2 regions of the Streptomyces formicae genome follow, and region 2 is predicted to be linked to the other one. Evidence: predicted binding sites of a transcription regulator. Region 2 holds the regulator's gene; the other holds the start of a gene.
The links. The regulator HrcA, encoded in region 2, represses chaperone genes, less so after heat shock. The targets are predictions, from matches to a motif close to TTNGCACTCNGNNNNNCNGAGTGCNAA.
Positions count from the first base shown of each region.

Region 1: a site for HrcA is predicted at 3,560-3,586, ahead of groL (chaperonin GroEL). Genes of this name have one in related genera too.

Region 1 covers NZ_CP022685.1:4,364,267-4,372,388, reverse strand. Annotated here, with positions in the region: gene KY5_RS18545 (glucosyl-3-phosphoglycerate synthase) at 1-828, opposite strand, end outside; SAM riboswitch class I at 983-1,117, shown strand; gene thrC (threonine synthase) at 1,111-2,430, shown strand; gene KY5_RS18535 (ubiquitin-like small modifier protein 1) at 2,529-2,804, shown strand; gene KY5_RS18530 (cold-shock protein) at 3,232-3,435, shown strand; gene groL (chaperonin GroEL) at 3,751-5,376, shown strand; gene KY5_RS18520 (alanine/glycine:cation symporter family protein) at 5,552-7,015, shown strand; gene KY5_RS18515 (hypothetical protein) at 7,122-7,388, shown strand; gene KY5_RS18510 (esterase/lipase family protein) at 7,398-8,122, opposite strand, start outside.
Region 2 covers NZ_CP022685.1:3,136,670-3,144,791, reverse strand. Annotated here, with positions in the region: gene KY5_RS13460 (DUF3097 domain-containing protein) at 212-1,033, opposite strand; gene KY5_RS13455 (MBL fold metallo-hydrolase) at 1,069-1,812, opposite strand; gene hrcA (heat-inducible transcriptional repressor HrcA) at 2,014-3,030, shown strand; gene dnaJ (molecular chaperone DnaJ) at 3,031-4,170, shown strand; gene KY5_RS13440 (nitronate monooxygenase) at 4,357-5,439, shown strand; gene KY5_RS13435 (16S rRNA (uracil(1498)-N(3))-methyltransferase) at 5,436-6,176, shown strand; gene KY5_RS13430 (hypothetical protein) at 6,281-6,928, shown strand; gene KY5_RS13425 (S41 family peptidase) at 7,011-8,122, shown strand, end outside.

The DNA.
Region 1 (8,122 bases), 1.2 Mb from region 2:
CTCGGGCCGGACGAGATGGCCGCGCGCGAGCCGCAGCTGCGCGGTCCGGTAGATGGCCGCGGCCATCCGGCCGAGCGCCTGCCCGTCCTGGTGCCGGTGCTTGCGCACCCCGACGTCGACCTGCGCGAGGGCGTCCAGGCCCACCGTGTGCAGCGCGTCGACGAGCAGGCCCAGCTCCACGCCGTACCCGACGGGGAACGGCAGCCGCTCCAGGAGGGACCTGCGGGCCGCGTACTCGCCGCCCAACGGCTGTACGAAACCGGCCAGTTGGGGCCAGTGCATGTTCAGGAGCGGCCGTGCCATCAGCTCGGTCACCCGGCCGCCCTGCCCCGCTGCCGAGCCCAGCGGACGGTCGTACATCGCCTTCACGAAGTGCACGTCGGGATCGGTCAGGAGCGGGCCCACGATCCCCGAGACGAAGTCCGCGGAGAACTCCCGCAGATCCGCGTCGACGAACGCCACGACGTCGCCCCGCGTCGCCAGGAGCGAGCGCCAGAGCACCTCGCCCTTGCCCGGCACGGCCGGGAGACGCGGCAGGATCTCGTCCCTGTGCACGACCCGGGCGCCCGCCTTCCGCGCGACCTCCGCCGTACGGTCGCCGGAGCCGGAGTCGATCACCACGAGCTCGTCGACGAGCGGCGTGCGTGCCATCAGCTCCCGCCGGATCACCTCGACGATCCCGCCGACCGTCGCCTCCTCGTCGAGTGCGGGAAGGACGACGCTCACCGAGGTGCCCGAGGCGCGTTTGGCGGCGACCAGACGCTCCGGCGAACGGTCGGCGACGGACCAGGAACGCCTGCTCAGCCAGCGCTCGACTTCTTCCAGCACGGTCGGCGGCTCCTCACTGTGATCCATCTCGCGGTACGGACGACTATCTCAAGGGTCCGGGGCTTCGGTTACAGTCTTGAACAACGCCGGTGACCATCGCATGTCGGGGTCACCGCCCCGTTGAGATCGACAACTGAAACCCATAATCGAATACCGCTCATCCAGAGGGGCAGAGGGATACGGCCCGTTGAAGCCCCGGCAACCATCCCGCCGACCGCGCACGCGAGGTCTCGGTGGGGAAGGTGCCAATTCCGTCTCGCGGCGAGATGCGTCGCGAGGAAGATGAGGAGAAAGGGCCTCGCCTCCATGGCTGTGCAGACCGTCGCCACCGAAAGCACCACCGCTCCCGTAGACCTCGGCCCCGCATCGGGCCTTGCGTGCCGGGAGTGCGGCACCAAGTTCCCGCTCGGACCGATCTTCGCCTGCGCCGAGTGTTTCGGCCCCCTCGAAGTCGCCTACGACCTGCCGCTCGGTGACCCCGAAGCCCTCCGCGCCCGCATCGAGGCGGGCCCCGCCAACATCTGGCGCTACGCCCCGCTCCTTCCCGTCCCCGCCGACGTGGCCGACAAGCCGAACCTCAACCCCGGCTGGACCAAGCTCGTCAAGGCCGACAACCTCGCCGCCGAACTCGGCGTCGAACAGGGCAAGTTGTTCGTCAAGGACGACTCGGGCAACCCGACCCACTCCTTCAAGGACCGGGTCGTCGCGCAGGCGCTCGAAGCGGCGCGCGCCTTCGGCTTCACCACCCTGTCGTGCTCCTCCACCGGCAACCTCGCGGGCGCCGTCGGCGCCGCCGCCGCCCGCGCCGGTTTCCGCTCCTGCGTGTTCATCCCGCACGACCTGGAGCAGGGCAAGGTCGTCATGGCCGCGGTCTACGGCGGCGAGCTCGTCGGCATCGAGGGCAACTACGACGACGTGAACCGCTTCTGCTCCGAGCTCATCGGCGACCCGCTCGGCGAGGGCTGGGGCTTCGTCAACGTCAACCTGCGGCCGTACTACGGAGAGGGCTCCAAGACCCTCGCGTACGAGATCTGCGAGCAGCTCGGCTGGGTCCTGCCCGACCAGCTGGTCATCCCGATCGCCTCGGGATCGCAGCTCACGAAGATCGACAAGGGTCTGAAGGAGCTCATCGCGCTCGGCCTCGTCGCGGACAAGCCCTACAAGATCTTCGGCGCGCAGGCGGAGGGGTGTTCGCCGGTCTCCGCGGCGTTCAAGGCGGGCCACGACGTCGTACGGCCCCAGAAGCCGAACACCATCGCCAAGTCCCTCGCCATCGGCAACCCGGCGGACGGGCCCTACGTGCTCGACATCGCCCGGCGCACGGGCGGGGCCGTGGAGGACGTGAACGACGAGCAGGTCGTCGAGGCGATCGAGCTGCTCGCTCGGAGCGAGGGGATCTTCGCGGAGACCGCCGGGGGCGTGACGGTCGGTGTCACCAAGAAGCTGGTCGAGGCGGGGCTCATCGATCCCTCGCTGACCACGGTGGTGCTCAACACCGGCGACGGGCTCAAGACTCTCGACGCGGTTGCCGACAGGTCTCAGGCGACCGCGACGATCAAGCCCAGCCTCGAGGCGTTCCGCTCCGCGGGGCTTGCCGACTAGTCGCCGCAGGGCCTGATCTCCGCTGCCGACCGCGGGTCGCGGTCCGTCCTCGCGCAGTTCCCCGCGCCCCTTACGGGGCCTACCTCTGAGGTGAATCCATGAGCGTCAACGTCCGTATCCCCACCATTCTCCGTACCTACACCGGCGGCAAGGCCGAGGTCGCCGCCGAGGGGGCGACCCTGGGCGAGGTCATCGCCGATCTGGAGAAGAACCACACCGGCATCGCCGCGCGCGTCCTGGACGATCAGGGCAAGCTGCGCCGCTTCGTGAATGTCTATGTGAACGACGACGACGTCCGTTTTGAGCAGGGTCTGCAGACGGCCACTCCGGACGGTGCCGGTGTCTCGATCATTCCGGCGGTCGCCGGAGGCTGAGCTTCCGCAGGCAAGAGCACGCAGCGTGATCCGAATTGCCCCCTCCGCGAGAGAAACGGAGGGGGCAATTCTGCATGGTTGAGCGCGGTACAGTTGGGAACAGTGCTTCGCCGTTAGTGCCGAGCGCATATACGAAGTCGGCCCGGAGCCGACAAGAAGTAGCCAAAGCGCGCTGTCCATTTGGGCCCTTTGTGGCATTTGCCCGGCCCGACTTGCCCTGAACTCCGGCAAATTCTCCACATATTTCCGATCGTGCGTGCCCAGAATTCTCGTCCGATTGACCTGTTGCAGACGGCAGTTGGACAGATACATTCAGCGGCGGTCGACGCGTTCCGGCGCACACCCCCATCTCCAATGGGTGGTGGAGGTCTGACCCGGGTCCGCGAAGTGCGGTCCTGTGCAAGGGCCAGTAATAGGGGAGTTAGGCATGGCTCAGGGCACCGTCAAGTGGTTCAACGCGGAGAAGGGGTACGGCTTCATCGCGGTCGACGGTGGTGCGGATGTTTTCGTCCACTACAGCGCGATCCAGATGGACGGGTACCGCACCCTTGAAGAAGGTCAGCGAGTCGAATTCGAGATCTCGCAGGGCCAGAAGGGTCCGCAGGCGGACATGGTCAAACTCGCCGTCTAGCTCGGCGCGACCGACCACCGAAGCAAGCACCGCGAGGGGCCCGTATCCCGGCAGGGATACGGGCCCCTCGTGTGTGCCGCGGGGGCCCGGGGGTCCCTCGTACGTCCGGATCTCACGGGAGCACCTTGCACTCGCAGGGGTCGAGTGCTAATCATTGGGCTTAGCACTCTCCGCGTGAGAGTGACAGAACTTGGATCGGGTCGGTGAGGCCCGCAGGCCGGGTGGGGCAAGGAACCACAAGGGCTGCAGGCCGTCCGTCGCGGGCGCCAGCACGATCCGTTTGCGTTTCCACCCCGTCCGGGAGGACCACTTCACATGGCCAAGATCATCGCGTTCGACGAGGAGGCACGGCGCGGCCTCGAGCGCGGCATGAACCAGCTCGCCGACGCCGTCAAGGTGACCCTGGGCCCCAAGGGTCGCAACGTCGTCCTCGAGAAGAAGTGGGGCGCCCCCACGATCACCAACGATGGTGTCTCCATCGCCAAGGAGATCGAGCTCGAGGACCCGTACGAGAAGATCGGCGCCGAGCTGGTCAAGGAGGTCGCGAAGAAGACGGACGACGTCGCCGGTGACGGCACGACGACCGCGACCGTCCTGGCCCAGGCGCTGGTCCGCGAGGGCCTTCGCAACGTGGCCGCCGGTGCCAACCCGATGGCCCTCAAGCGCGGCATCGAGAAGGCCGTCGAGGCCGTCTCCGGCGCCCTGCTCGAGCAGGCCAAGGACGTGGAGACCAAGGAGCAGATCGCTTCGACGGCCTCCATCTCCGCCGCCGACACCCAGATCGGCGAGCTCATCGCCGAGGCGATGGACAAGGTCGGCAAGGAAGGCGTCATCACCGTCGAGGAGTCGCAGACCTTCGGTCTCGAGCTTGAGCTCACCGAGGGCATGCGCTTCGACAAGGGCTACATCTCGGCGTACTTCGCCACCGACATGGAGCGTATGGAGGCGTCGCTCGACGACCCGTACATCCTGATCGTCAACTCGAAGATCTCGAACGTGAAGGACCTCCTTCCGCTCCTCGAGAAGGTCATGCAGTCCGGCAAGCCGCTGCTGATCATCGCCGAGGACGTCGAGGGCGAGGCCCTGTCGACCCTGGTCGTCAACAAGATCCGTGGCACCTTCAAGTCCGTCGCCGTCAAGGCCCCGGGCTTCGGTGACCGCCGCAAGGCCATGCTCGGCGACATCGCCATCCTCACCGGTGGCACCGTCATCTCCGAGGAGGTCGGCCTCAAGCTGGAGAACGCCGGTCTCGACCTGCTCGGCCGCGCCCGCAAGGTCGTCATCACCAAGGACGAGACGACCATCGTCGACGGCTCCGGTGACAGCGACCAGGTCCAGGGCCGCGTCAACCAGATCCGCGCCGAGATCGAGAACTCGGACTCGGACTACGACCGCGAGAAGCTCCAGGAGCGCCTGGCCAAGCTCGCCGGTGGCGTCGCCGTCATCAAGGCGGGCGCGGCCACCGAGGTCGAGCTCAAGGAGCGCAAGCACCGCATCGAGGACGCCGTTCGCAACGCGAAGGCCGCCGTCGAAGAGGGCATCGTCGCCGGTGGTGGCGTGGCCCTCATCCAGGCCGCCGCCGTCTTCGAGAAGCTCGAGCTCGAGGGTGACGAGGCCACCGGTGCCGCCGCTGTGAAGCTGGCCCTTGAGGCCCCGCTGAAGCAGATCGCCGTCAACGCCGGCCTCGAGGGTGGCGTCGTCGTCGAGAAGGTGCGCAACCTGACCGTCGGCCACGGCCTGAACGCCGCGTCCGGTGAGTACGTCGACATGATCGCCGAGGGCATCCTCGACCCGGCGAAGGTCACGCGCTCTGCCCTGCAGAACGCCGCCTCCATCGCCGCGCTGTTCCTCACCACCGAGGCCGTCATCGCCGACAAGCCGGAGAAGGCGGGCGCTGCCCCGGCCGGCGGCGGCATGCCGGGCGGTGACATGGACTTCTGATCCCTCGCGGATCGGTCGTCCTGAGCGCTCAGCTCAGCTCGTACGAAGGGGCGGCACTCTCCTCACGGAGGGTGCCGCCCCTTCGGCATGGGTACGGGGGCGTGCCTTTGCTCACCGTTTACCAAGGACTTAAGTCCCTGGCCCGGGTCTTTTGTCCCGGGCGAGACTTTTGCCCGTGAACTCCCTGGACTCCTTCATCCTGCAAGTGAACGACCACTTGTGGACCTACCTCCTGATCCCGCTCGTCGTCGGCGCGGGCATCTGGTTCACCGTGCGGTCCAGGGCCGTGCAGCTGCGGCTGCTCCCCGAGATGTTCCGCGTGGTGCGCGAGAAGACGCCCGAGCGGGCCGACGGCCGCAAGCAGGTGTCCTCGTTCGGCGCCTTCACCATCTCCGCGGCCGCCCGCGTCGGCACCGGCAACATCGCGGGCGTCGCCACCGCCATCACGCTCGGCGGGGCGGGCGCCGTCTTCTGGATGTGGGTGATGGCGATCATCGGCGCCGCGTCCGCGTTCGTCGAGTCGGCCCTCGCACAGCTCTACAAGGTGCGCGGCGCGACCGGCGCCTACCGGGGCGGGCCCGCGTACTACATGCAGCGCGCGCTCGGGAAGCGCTGGCTCGGCGTGCTCTTCGCCGTCACCATCACCGTGACCTTCGGCTTCGTCTTCAACGCCGTGCAGTCCAACACCATCACCTCCGTCGCCACCGGCTCCATGGGCGCGGGCGAGGCGGAGTGGTTCGCGCCGCTGGTGGGCCTGCTGCTCGCCGTGCTGCTCGGCCTCGCCGTCTTCGGCGGCGTACGCAGGATCAGCGCGGTCACCACCGTGCTCGTGCCCGTCATGGCCGTCGTCTACCTGCTGCTCGGCGTGGCCGTCGTGCTCCTCAACGCCGCCGATGTGCCCCGGGTGCTCGCCGACATCGTGGGCGGCGCCTTCGGCGTGCGCGAGCTCGCCGCGGGCGGCATCGGCGCGGCGATCCAGCAGGGCATCAGGCGCGGCATGTTCTCCAACGAGGCGGGCCTCGGCTCCGCACCCAACGCGGGCGCCACCGCCGAGGTCTCGCACCCCGTCAAGCAGGGCCTCGTGCAGTCCCTCGGCGTCTTCTTCGACACGCTCCTCGTCTGCTCGATGACCGCCTTCATCATCCTGACCGCCAACCCGGAGCTGTCCGGGCGCCAGGGCGCCGACCTCACGCAGACCACGATGACGGAGAGCCTGGGCGGCTGGGCCGGGCACGTCCTCACCGCCGTCGTCTTCCTGCTGGCCTTCAGCTCGATGATCGGCAACTACTACTACGGCGAGTCCAACATCCAGTTCATGACGCGCAAGCGCTGGGTGCTGCCCTCCTACCGCGTGCTCGTCCTCGCGACCGTCTTCCTCGGCGCGCTCGGCTCGGTCGGCGTGGTGTGGAACCTCGCGGACGTCTTCATGGGCTTCATGGCGCTGGTCAACCTGCTCGCGATCATCCCGCTCTCCACGATCGCCTTCCGGCTGCTCGACGACTATCTCGCCCAGCGGCGCGCGGGCCTGGACCCGGTCTTCACGCGGGACCGGATGCCGGGGCTGCGTGGCGTGCAGTGCTGGGAGGCGCACGCCTCGGGCGCGGACCGGGTCGCCGCCGGGGCGCGGACCGGGGAATGATCGATTCTTCCTGGCTCACACGGGTGATCGGGCGCTTTTCACCTGGTCAGGGCGGGTGCGGCGCCGGTACGAGTGTCTCAGTAGCCGCTCTCAGTGGGGAGACACCATGTTCATGCGCAACCGCGCGTCCCGATGCGCCGCCGTCGCCGTGCTGGCCGCCGCCGGATTCCTGGCGACGGCCGGCACGTCCGCCGTGGCGGTGACGTCGACGCCGTCCTCTTCTTCGCAGCGCGTGCAGGGCGTGTACGGCCCGTACGCCATCTACGAGTCCTGCTGGGTCGCGGGGAACAACGGCCAGCAGGCCGGGCAGTGGCAGTCGTTCTTCTGCTCGCAGAACGGCACGGACCAGTGGTGGCTGTTCACCACTCCCTAGGCGCCAGGGCTACGGCAACCGGTCCAGGATCCAGGTGCAGAGCTCCTCGGTGACCAGGGTGTGGCCCTCGTTGTGCGAGGCGCACAGGTATTCGTCGAGCTCGCTCTCCTCGGAGTCCGCGAACGGCTCGTAGAGCTTGTCGTGGGTGTCGATGTCGCGCAGGGCGACCGCGCTGACCGAGGGCACGAAGCAGTGCGCGCGTTCGTCGGCCTCGGAGCCGAGGCCGATGAACGCGGGGATCCTGTTCAGCTCGTCGGCCAGGATGCCGAAGCCCTCCAGGGTGCCGCCGGGGGCGCCGTCGACCTCGGGCAGGCCCGAGGTGTGGATCCTCGGCTTGCGCAGGGTCACCACCCGCAGCTGGGCCACGAGCTGCTCGTCGCCCGCGGACTGCGTGTACAGGTGGGTGCCGGTGATGGCGAGGCCCTTGCCGTGGAACGCCTGCTCGCCGGAGCGGACGTGGTTGGCCTCGCCGGTCCGCACGCCGTTGGCGACGCCGATCTTGCGCGGCTCGGAGGGCCAGCCGCCGACCCGCTCCAGCTCGGCGAGGAAGGTCCCGCGCTCCTTGTCCGTCTCCGGGGTGTCGTTCCACTCCGCGATGTGCTGCCACAGGAGCTGGCGGGCCGCGGGGCTGTTCATCTGGTTCGAGAACGCGGAGTTCAGCCGCCGGATGTAGTGGGCGAACGACTGTAGTGCGATGGGGATCCAGGCGCCCCGGTGCGGGCTGTCGTAGGAGA
Region 2 (8,122 bases):
GGCGGGTGTGACCGTCGCGGAGCGGCGGGGTTGTTTCTGGTGGGGCGGTTCGGTGCGGAGCTACGGGTGGATGGGTGGGTGGGCGTGGCCGTCGCGGGGCGGCGGGGTTGTTCGTGGTGGGGTGGTTTCGTGATGAGGTACAGGCGGGCCGGGCCACCGGGCGCAGGTGCGCTCCCCGCGGAGGGGAATCCGGTCAAGGCCCAGGGGCCAGTTACTCCGTGACGAAGTCGATCAACTCTTCCACCCGCCCCAGAAGTTCCGGCTCGAGATCCCGGTAGCTGCGCACCGAGCCCAGGATCCGTTGCCACGCGGCCCCCGTGTTCTCCGGCCACCCGAGGGCCCGGCAGACCCCCGTCTTCCAGTCCTGCCCCCTCGGCACCCGGGGCCACGCAGCGATGCCGACCGAGGAGGGCTTCACCGCCTCCCACACGTCGATGTAGGGGTGGCCCACCACCAGCGCGTCCGCCGTGGAGATCTCCGCCGCGATGCGGGACTCCTTGGAGCCGGGGACCAGGTGGTCGACGAGGACGCCGAGGCGGGCGTCGGGGCCGGGACGGAACTCCGCGACGATCGCGGGCAGGTCGTCGATGCCCTCCAGGTACTCGACGACGACACCCTCGATGCGCAGGTCGTCGCCCCAGACGCGCTCGACGAGTTCGGCGTCGTGGCGCCCCTCGACATAGATGCGCCCGGCGCGCGCGACCCTGGCCCGCGCCCCGGGTACCGCCACCGAGCCGGAGGCAGTGCGTGAGGGACGTACGGGAGGAGCGGCCGCGCCCGTCGCGGGGCGGACCAACGTGACCGTACGGCCTTCGAGGAGGAAGCCGCGGGGCGCCATCGGGAAGACGCGGTGCTTGCCGAAGCGGTCCTCCAGCGTCACCGTCGGCCCCTCGGCGGTCTTCTCGCATCGGATCACCGCACCGCAGAATCCGGTGCTCAGCTCCTCGACCACGAGGCCGGCGTCCGCCGCCACCTCGGGCACGGGCTTCGGCTTCTTCCAAGGGGGCGTGAGATCGGCGGAGTACTGGCGCATTCTCCCGACGATAAGAAGAGTGGCAAGGAGCTCCGCTACGACACGCCGAAGCGATCTGCCAGTGTGGCGCGCTGCGCACGGACAAAAGCCGCATCCACCACCGCACCGTGCCCCGGCACGTAGAGCGCGTCCTCGCCGCCGAGTTCCAGGAGCCGGTCAAGCGCCGCGGGCCATCGCTCCGGTACGGCGTCGGGCCCCGCCTGCGGCTCGTCCGATTCCTCGACCAGATCGCCGCAGAACACGATCTCGGGGCCCCCGTCGGCCCCCGGGACGAGGACCGCGAGGTCGTGCCCGCTGTGGCCGGGACCGACGTTGGCGAGCAGCACCCGCACCCCGCCGCCGAGGTCGAGGGTCCACTCGCCGCAGACCAGGTGGCGCGGGCGGACGAGGAGATCGGCCGCCTCGGCCGCCGCGTCCGGGGTCACGCCGTGGCGCACCGCGTCGGCGCGCAGCTCGTCGCGGCCCTTGTCGAAGACCGTGTCGATGCCCACCGCCCCGTACACCTCCACGCCCGCGAAGGCCGCGGCCCCCAGGACGTGGTCGAAGTGCGGGTGCGTCAACACGAGGTGCGTGACCCGCCGCCCGCCCCCGATGAGCTCCTTGGCGCGGGTCCGCAGCGCCGCGCCCTCGGCCAGGGTCGACCCGGCCTCGATCATGAGGGCCGCGTCGTCGCCGACGACGAGCCCCGCCGTGCAGTCCCAGACCGGCAGGCGGCACCGCCCCACACGCGGTGCGAGTCGTTCCCAGCCCGCCGCTTCCCATGCCAGCGCCACGTCCATACGGTGACGCTATCCGTACGCGCCGTGTTCGGCAGCCGCTGTCCGACACGCGTGCGTGACTTCGGCGGGTCCGCCCTTGCCGGGGCCGTACCTCACGGCCGTACACTGACCTTTCGACAGCTGGCACTCACCTGTGGCGAGTGCCAGGCAAGGGGGCTCGGCGGGGCTCGACGACACGTACGACGGCTGGAGGTGTGCGCGATGCTGAATGAACGCAGGCTCGAGGTGCTGCGCGCCATCGTCCACGACTACGTAGGCACCGAGGAGCCGGTCGGCTCCAAGGCGCTGACGGAGCGGCACAGTCTCGGGGTCTCTCCCGCGACGGTCCGCAACGACATGGCCGCGCTGGAGGAGGAGGGGTTCATCGCCCAGCCGCACACCAGCGCGGGGCGCATCCCGACGGACAAGGGCTACCGACTCTTCGTCGACAAGCTCGCGGGCGTCAAGCCGATGACCGCGCCGGAGCGCAGGGCGATCCAGAACTTCCTCGACGGCGCCGTCGACCTCGACGACGTCGTGGGGCGCACGGTGCGCCTGCTCGCGCAGCTGACCAGGCAGGTCGCGGTCGTGCAGTACCCGTCGCTCACGCGGTCGACGGTGCGGCACGTGGAGCTGCTCTCGCTGGCTCCCGCCCGGCTGATGCTCGTACTGATCACGGACACGGGCCGGGTCGAGCAGCGCATGATCGACTGCCCGGCGCCGTTCGGCGAGACCTCGCTCGCCGATCTGCGGGCCCGGCTCAACAGCAGGGTCGCGGGACGCCGCTTCGCGGACGTGCCGCAGCTCGTGCAGGACCTGCCCGAGGCCTTCGAGGCGGAGGACCGCGGCACCGTCGCGACCGTCCTCTCCACCCTCCTCGAAACACTCGTCGAGGAGACCGAGGAGCGGCTGATGATCGGCGGAACCGCCAATCTCACCCGCTTCGGACATGACTTTCCCCTCACCATCCGGCCCGTTCTCGAGGCCCTGGAGGAGCAGGTCGTGCTCCTCAAGTTGCTTGGTGAGGTGCAGGATTCGGGCATGGCCGTACGGATCGGTCATGAGAACGCCCATGAGGGCCTCAGCTCCACGTCCGTGGTCTCGGTCGGCTACGGTTCGGGCAGCGAGGCAGTAGCCAAACTCGGCGTGGTCGGACCGACCCGCATGGACTATCCGGGAACGATGGGAGCAGTACGCGCAGTGGCACGTTACGTCGGACAGATCCTGGCGGAGTCGTAAGTGGCCACGGACTACTACGCCGTACTAGGCGTGCGCCGCGACGCTTCCCAGGACGAGATCAAGAAGGCCTTCCGGAGGCTGGCGCGTGAGCTTCACCCGGATGTGAATCCGGATCCGAAGACTCAGGAGCGCTTCAAGGAGATCAACGCCGCGTACGAGGTGTTGTCGGACCCGCAGAAGAAGCAGGTCTACGACCTCGGCGGCGACCCGCTGTCCCAGGCGGGCGGCGGTGGCGGTGCGGGCGGTTTCGGGGCCGGTGGCTTCGGCAACTTCTCGGACATCATGGACGCGTTCTTCGGTACGGCGTCGCAGCGTGGCCCCCGGTCGCGCACGCGCCGCGGCCAGGACGCCATGATCCGTCTGGAGATCGACCTCAACGAGGCCGCCTTCGGCACCACCAAGGACATCCAGGTCGACACCGCCGTGGTGTGTACGACGTGCAGTGGTGAAGGCGCGGCGCCGGGGACGTCCGCTCAGACGTGTGACATGTGCCGCGGTCGCGGCGAGGTGTCGCAGGTCACGCGGTCCTTCCTCGGGCAGGTCATGACGTCGCGCCCGTGCCCGCAGTGCCAGGGCTTCGGCACGGTCGTGCCCACGCCCTGCCCGGAGTGCGCCGGTGACGGCCGCATCCGGTCGCGGCGGACGCTGACCGTGAAGATCCCCGCGGGTGTCGACAACGGCACGCGGATCCAGCTCGCGGGCGAGGGCGAGGTCGGCCCCGGCGGCGGCCCCGCCGGTGACCTCTACGTCGAGATCCACGAGCTGCCGCACGCCGTCTTCCAGCGGCGCGGGGACGATCTGCACTGCACCGTCACCATCCCGATGACGGCGGCGTCGCTCGGCACGAAGGTGCCGCTGGAGACGCTGGACGGCCTGGAGGAGATCGACATCAGGCCGGGCACGCAGTCCGGTCAGTCGGTTCCGCTGCACGGCCGCGGTGTCACGCACCTGCGGGGCGGTGGCCGTGGTGACCTCATCGTGCACGTCGAGGTCCTCACGCCGAGCAAGCTCGATCCCGAGCAGGAACGGTTGCTGCGGGAGCTTGCGCAGCTGCGGGGCGAGGAGCGGCCCACGGGGCAGTTCCAGCCGGGGCAGCAGGGGTTGTTCTCTCGGCTCAAGGACGCGTTCAACGGGCGGTAGCGCCTGGAGCGGTGTTGTTGCTTGGCCCCTCGGTCGCGGATTCCGTGCCGGGGGGCTTGCTTTTTGCGCTTCGCGCTTTGGCTGCGGGGGGTGGGGGTTGCTCGCGCAGTTCCCCGCGCCCCTTACGGGGCACCCCCCTGGCGGGCACGATTCGGTGGGTTGTGTCGGACGTGGCACGATGCCGTCATGTCCTCCGCACTGACCGATCTCTGCCGCCATCCGATCGTGCAGGCGCCCATGGCGGGTGGCGCCTCGGGGCCGCAGTTGGCCGCCGCCGTCGCCGAGGCCGGTGGGCTCGGGTTCCTCGCCGCCGGGTACAAGACCGCCGACGGGATGTACCAGGAGATCAAACAGCTGCGGGGGCTCACGTCGAAGCCCTTCGGCGTCAACCTCTTCATGCCGCAGCCCGAGTACGCGGACGCCGCCGCCGTCGACGTGTACCGCAACCAGCTCGCCGGTGAGGCCACCTGGTACGAGACGCAGCTCGGCGACCCCGACAGCGGGCGTGACGACGGGTACGACGCCAAGCTCGCGATCCTGCTCGACGATCCGGTGCCGCTCGTCTCCTTCACCTTCGGGTGCCCCACCCGCGACGTCTTCGACGCGTTCGCGCGCGTCGGCACCCTCACCGTCGTCACCGTGACCACGCCCGAGGAGGCCCAGACCGCCCAGTGGTCCGGCGCCGACGCCGTGTGCGTGCAGGGCGTCGAGGCGGGCGGCCACCAGGGCACCCACCGGGACAACCCCGAGACCGACGGCGCGGGCATCGGGCTGCTCTCCCTGATCACGCAGGTCCGCGAGACCGTGCAGATCCCCGTCGTCGCCGCGGGAGGGCTGATGCGCGGCGCGCAGATCGCCGCCGTCCTCGCGGCGGGCGCCGACTCCGCGCAGCTCGGCACGGCGTTCCTCGTCACCCCCGAGTCGGGCGCTAACCCCCTGCACAAGCAGGCCATGACCAACCCGCTGTTCGTGCGGACCGAGCTGACCCGGGCGTTCTCCGGACGCCCGGCGCGCGGCCTGGTCAACCGCTTCATGCGCGAGCACGGTCCGTACGCCCCCGCCGCCTACCCCCAGGTCCACCACCTCACCAGCGGCCTGCGCAAGGCCGCGGCCAAGGCCGGTGACGCGCAGGGCATGGCGCTCTGGGCGGGGCAGGGGCACCGGCTCGCCCGTGAGCTGCCCGCCGGGCAGCTCGTCGAGGTCCTGGTGGCCGAGCTGGCAGAGGCCAGGGCCGCGCTGGTGTCCGAGGCGCGGGGAGAAGAGGCGTGACCGCCCCCGTCTTCGTCGTCGAGCACTTCGACGCGGGCGACGGCGGACGCTACGTGCTGGACGGGCCCGAGGGACGGCACGCCGTATCGGTGAAGCGGCTGCGCGCAGGCGAGGACGTCGTCCTGACCGACGGCGCGGGGCGCTGGGCGCAGTGCGTGGTCCTCGACACCGAGGGCAAGGACCGGCTGGTGGTGAAGCTGGACTCCTACGCCGAGGAGCCCGCGGAGTCGCCCCGCGTCACCGTCGTACAGGCGCTGCCCAAGGGCGACCGTGGCGAGCTGGCCGTCGAGACCATGACGGAGACCGGCGTGGACGCCGTCGTGCCGTGGACCGCGTCGCGCTGCATCACGCAGTGGAAGGGCGAGCGCGGTCTCAAGGCCCTCGCCAAGTGGCGGGCCACCGCGCGCGAGGCGGGCAAGCAGTCGCGCCGGGTGCGCTTCCCCGAGGTGCTCGACGCCGCGTCCACCAAGCAGGTCGCCGCGCTGCTGGCGGAGGCCGACTTCGCCGCCGTCCTGCACGAGGAGGGCAGCGAGCCGCTGGCCACCGCGGAACTTCCGGCGAGCGGGCACATCGTCCTGGTGGTCGGGCCCGAAGGGGGCGTGTCCCCGGACGAGTTGGCGGCGTTCGCCGAGGCGGGCGCGAAGCCGTACCGACTCGGCCGCAGTGTGCTGCGTACGTCGACGGCGGGCACCGCGGCGACCGCGCTGCTGCTCGGTCGCACGGGTCGCTGGTCCTGAACCACTGCCGGATGGCGGCCTCCTGAGGACCCGTCGGGCCGCCGATGGACAGATGGCCGCATGCGGTCTACCGCCCGGGCGTGCGCAGTGGCACTCTGCCGCCTATGGGGGCATTGAGGCGGTTAAGCGGCACGTACTCGCTGAAGCGGCGTTCACCGGTTCTGTACGCCGTCGCGCTCGCCGGGGCGGCCGCGATCGGCGTCACCGCGTGCGATCCCGTGGACGGGCAGTTGAACACCTCCGCGGTCGCGCTCACCACCGACGAGATGGGCACCAAGGAGCTGGAGCGCCAGCACGCCGACGTGTCATGGCTCAGCTGTACGGGGCGCTTCGAGGGCCGGGTCACGCCCCAGAGCGGCAAGCCGACGAAGAAGGCCGTCGTCAAGGTGGACTGCCAGGGCGAGACCGACGACGGCAAGGACATCACCATCAAGGGCAGGGTGCACGCCGTCGTCGACGGGGCGTGCGTCCGCGGCAATCTCACCGCCAAGATCGACGGCAAGCAGTGGTTCAGCGTCGACGTGCTGGGCAATTGCGACTCCGGCGACGACAACGGCGACGGCAATGGCAACGGCGGGAACGGCAACGGGAACGGCGGGCACGACGGGGGCGGCAAGCCCTCCAACCCGCCCGTCTCCCACCAGCCGCCGCCCTCGCACCACAAGCCGCAGCCCGCGCCCACCACGACCGTCACCGTGACCGCCACCGCCCCGCCGCCCCAGCCGACCTGCAACTGCCTGCCGGGCAAGTGAGAGCGGGCTCCGGCCGCCCGGCCCCCTGCGAAGTGATCAGAAACGCTGCCGGGCCGCCCGGCGGCTGCCTAGGCTGGACGCCGTGACACAGGCAGCGCACTCCGCGTATCTCCGGTATCCGCACATCCACGGCGAGTTGACCGCGTTCACGGCTGAGGACGACGTCTGGGTCGCCCCCCTCGACGGCGGCCGCGCCTGGCGCGTCAGCGCCGACAACATGCCCGTGAGCCACCCCAGGATCTCCCCGGACGGCACCACCGTCGCCTGGGCCTCCACCCGCGACGGCGCACCCGAGGTGCACGTCGCGCCCGTCGACGGCGGCCCCGCCAAGAGGCTGACGTACTGGGGCAGTTGGAAGACCGGCGTGCGCGGCTGGACGCCCGACGGGCAGGTCCTCGCGGTGAGCTCGGCCGACCAGGCGTCGATGCGCCGCACCTGGGCGCGTGCCGTGCCGCTCGACGGCGGACCCGCGGCCACCCTGCCGTACGGCGTCGTGGGCGACGTCGCGCACGGCCCCGAAGGACAGGTGCTGCTGCTCTCCGCGCCGATGGGACGCGAGGCCGCCTGGTGGAAGCGCTACCGGGGCGGCACCGCGGGCAAGTTGTGGATCCGCACGCCCGACGGGGAGCAGGAGCAGCCCTTCGTACGGCTTCACGAAGACCTCGCGGGGAACATCGAGCATCCGCTGTGGGTGGGGGAGCGGATCGCCTTCCTCTCCGACCACGAGGGCGTCGGCGCCCTCTACTCCTCGCTGCCCGACGGCTCCGACCTGCGCGGGCACACTCCCGTGGACGGCTTCTACGCACGGCACGCCGCCACCGACGGCACCCGCGTCGTGTACGCGTCCGCGGGTGAACTCTGGCTCCTGGACGACCTGGTGGACGCCGAACCGCGCCGCCTCGACGTCCGCCTCGGCGGGCAGCGCACCGATCTGCAACCGCACCCCGTCACCGCGGCCCGCTGGCTCGGCGCGGCGGCGCCCGACCACACCGGGCGCGGCAGCGCCGTCTCCGTGCGCGGCTCCGTGCACTGGGTCACGCACCGCGAGGGGCCCGCCCGCGCGCTCGCCGCCACGCACGGCGTGCGCGCCAGGCTGCCCCGCACCTTCCGCGTGGGCGGCGAGCAGCACGTCGTCTGGGTCACCGACGCGGAGGGCGACGAGGCCCTCGAATTCGCCCCGGCCACCGGCGTCGC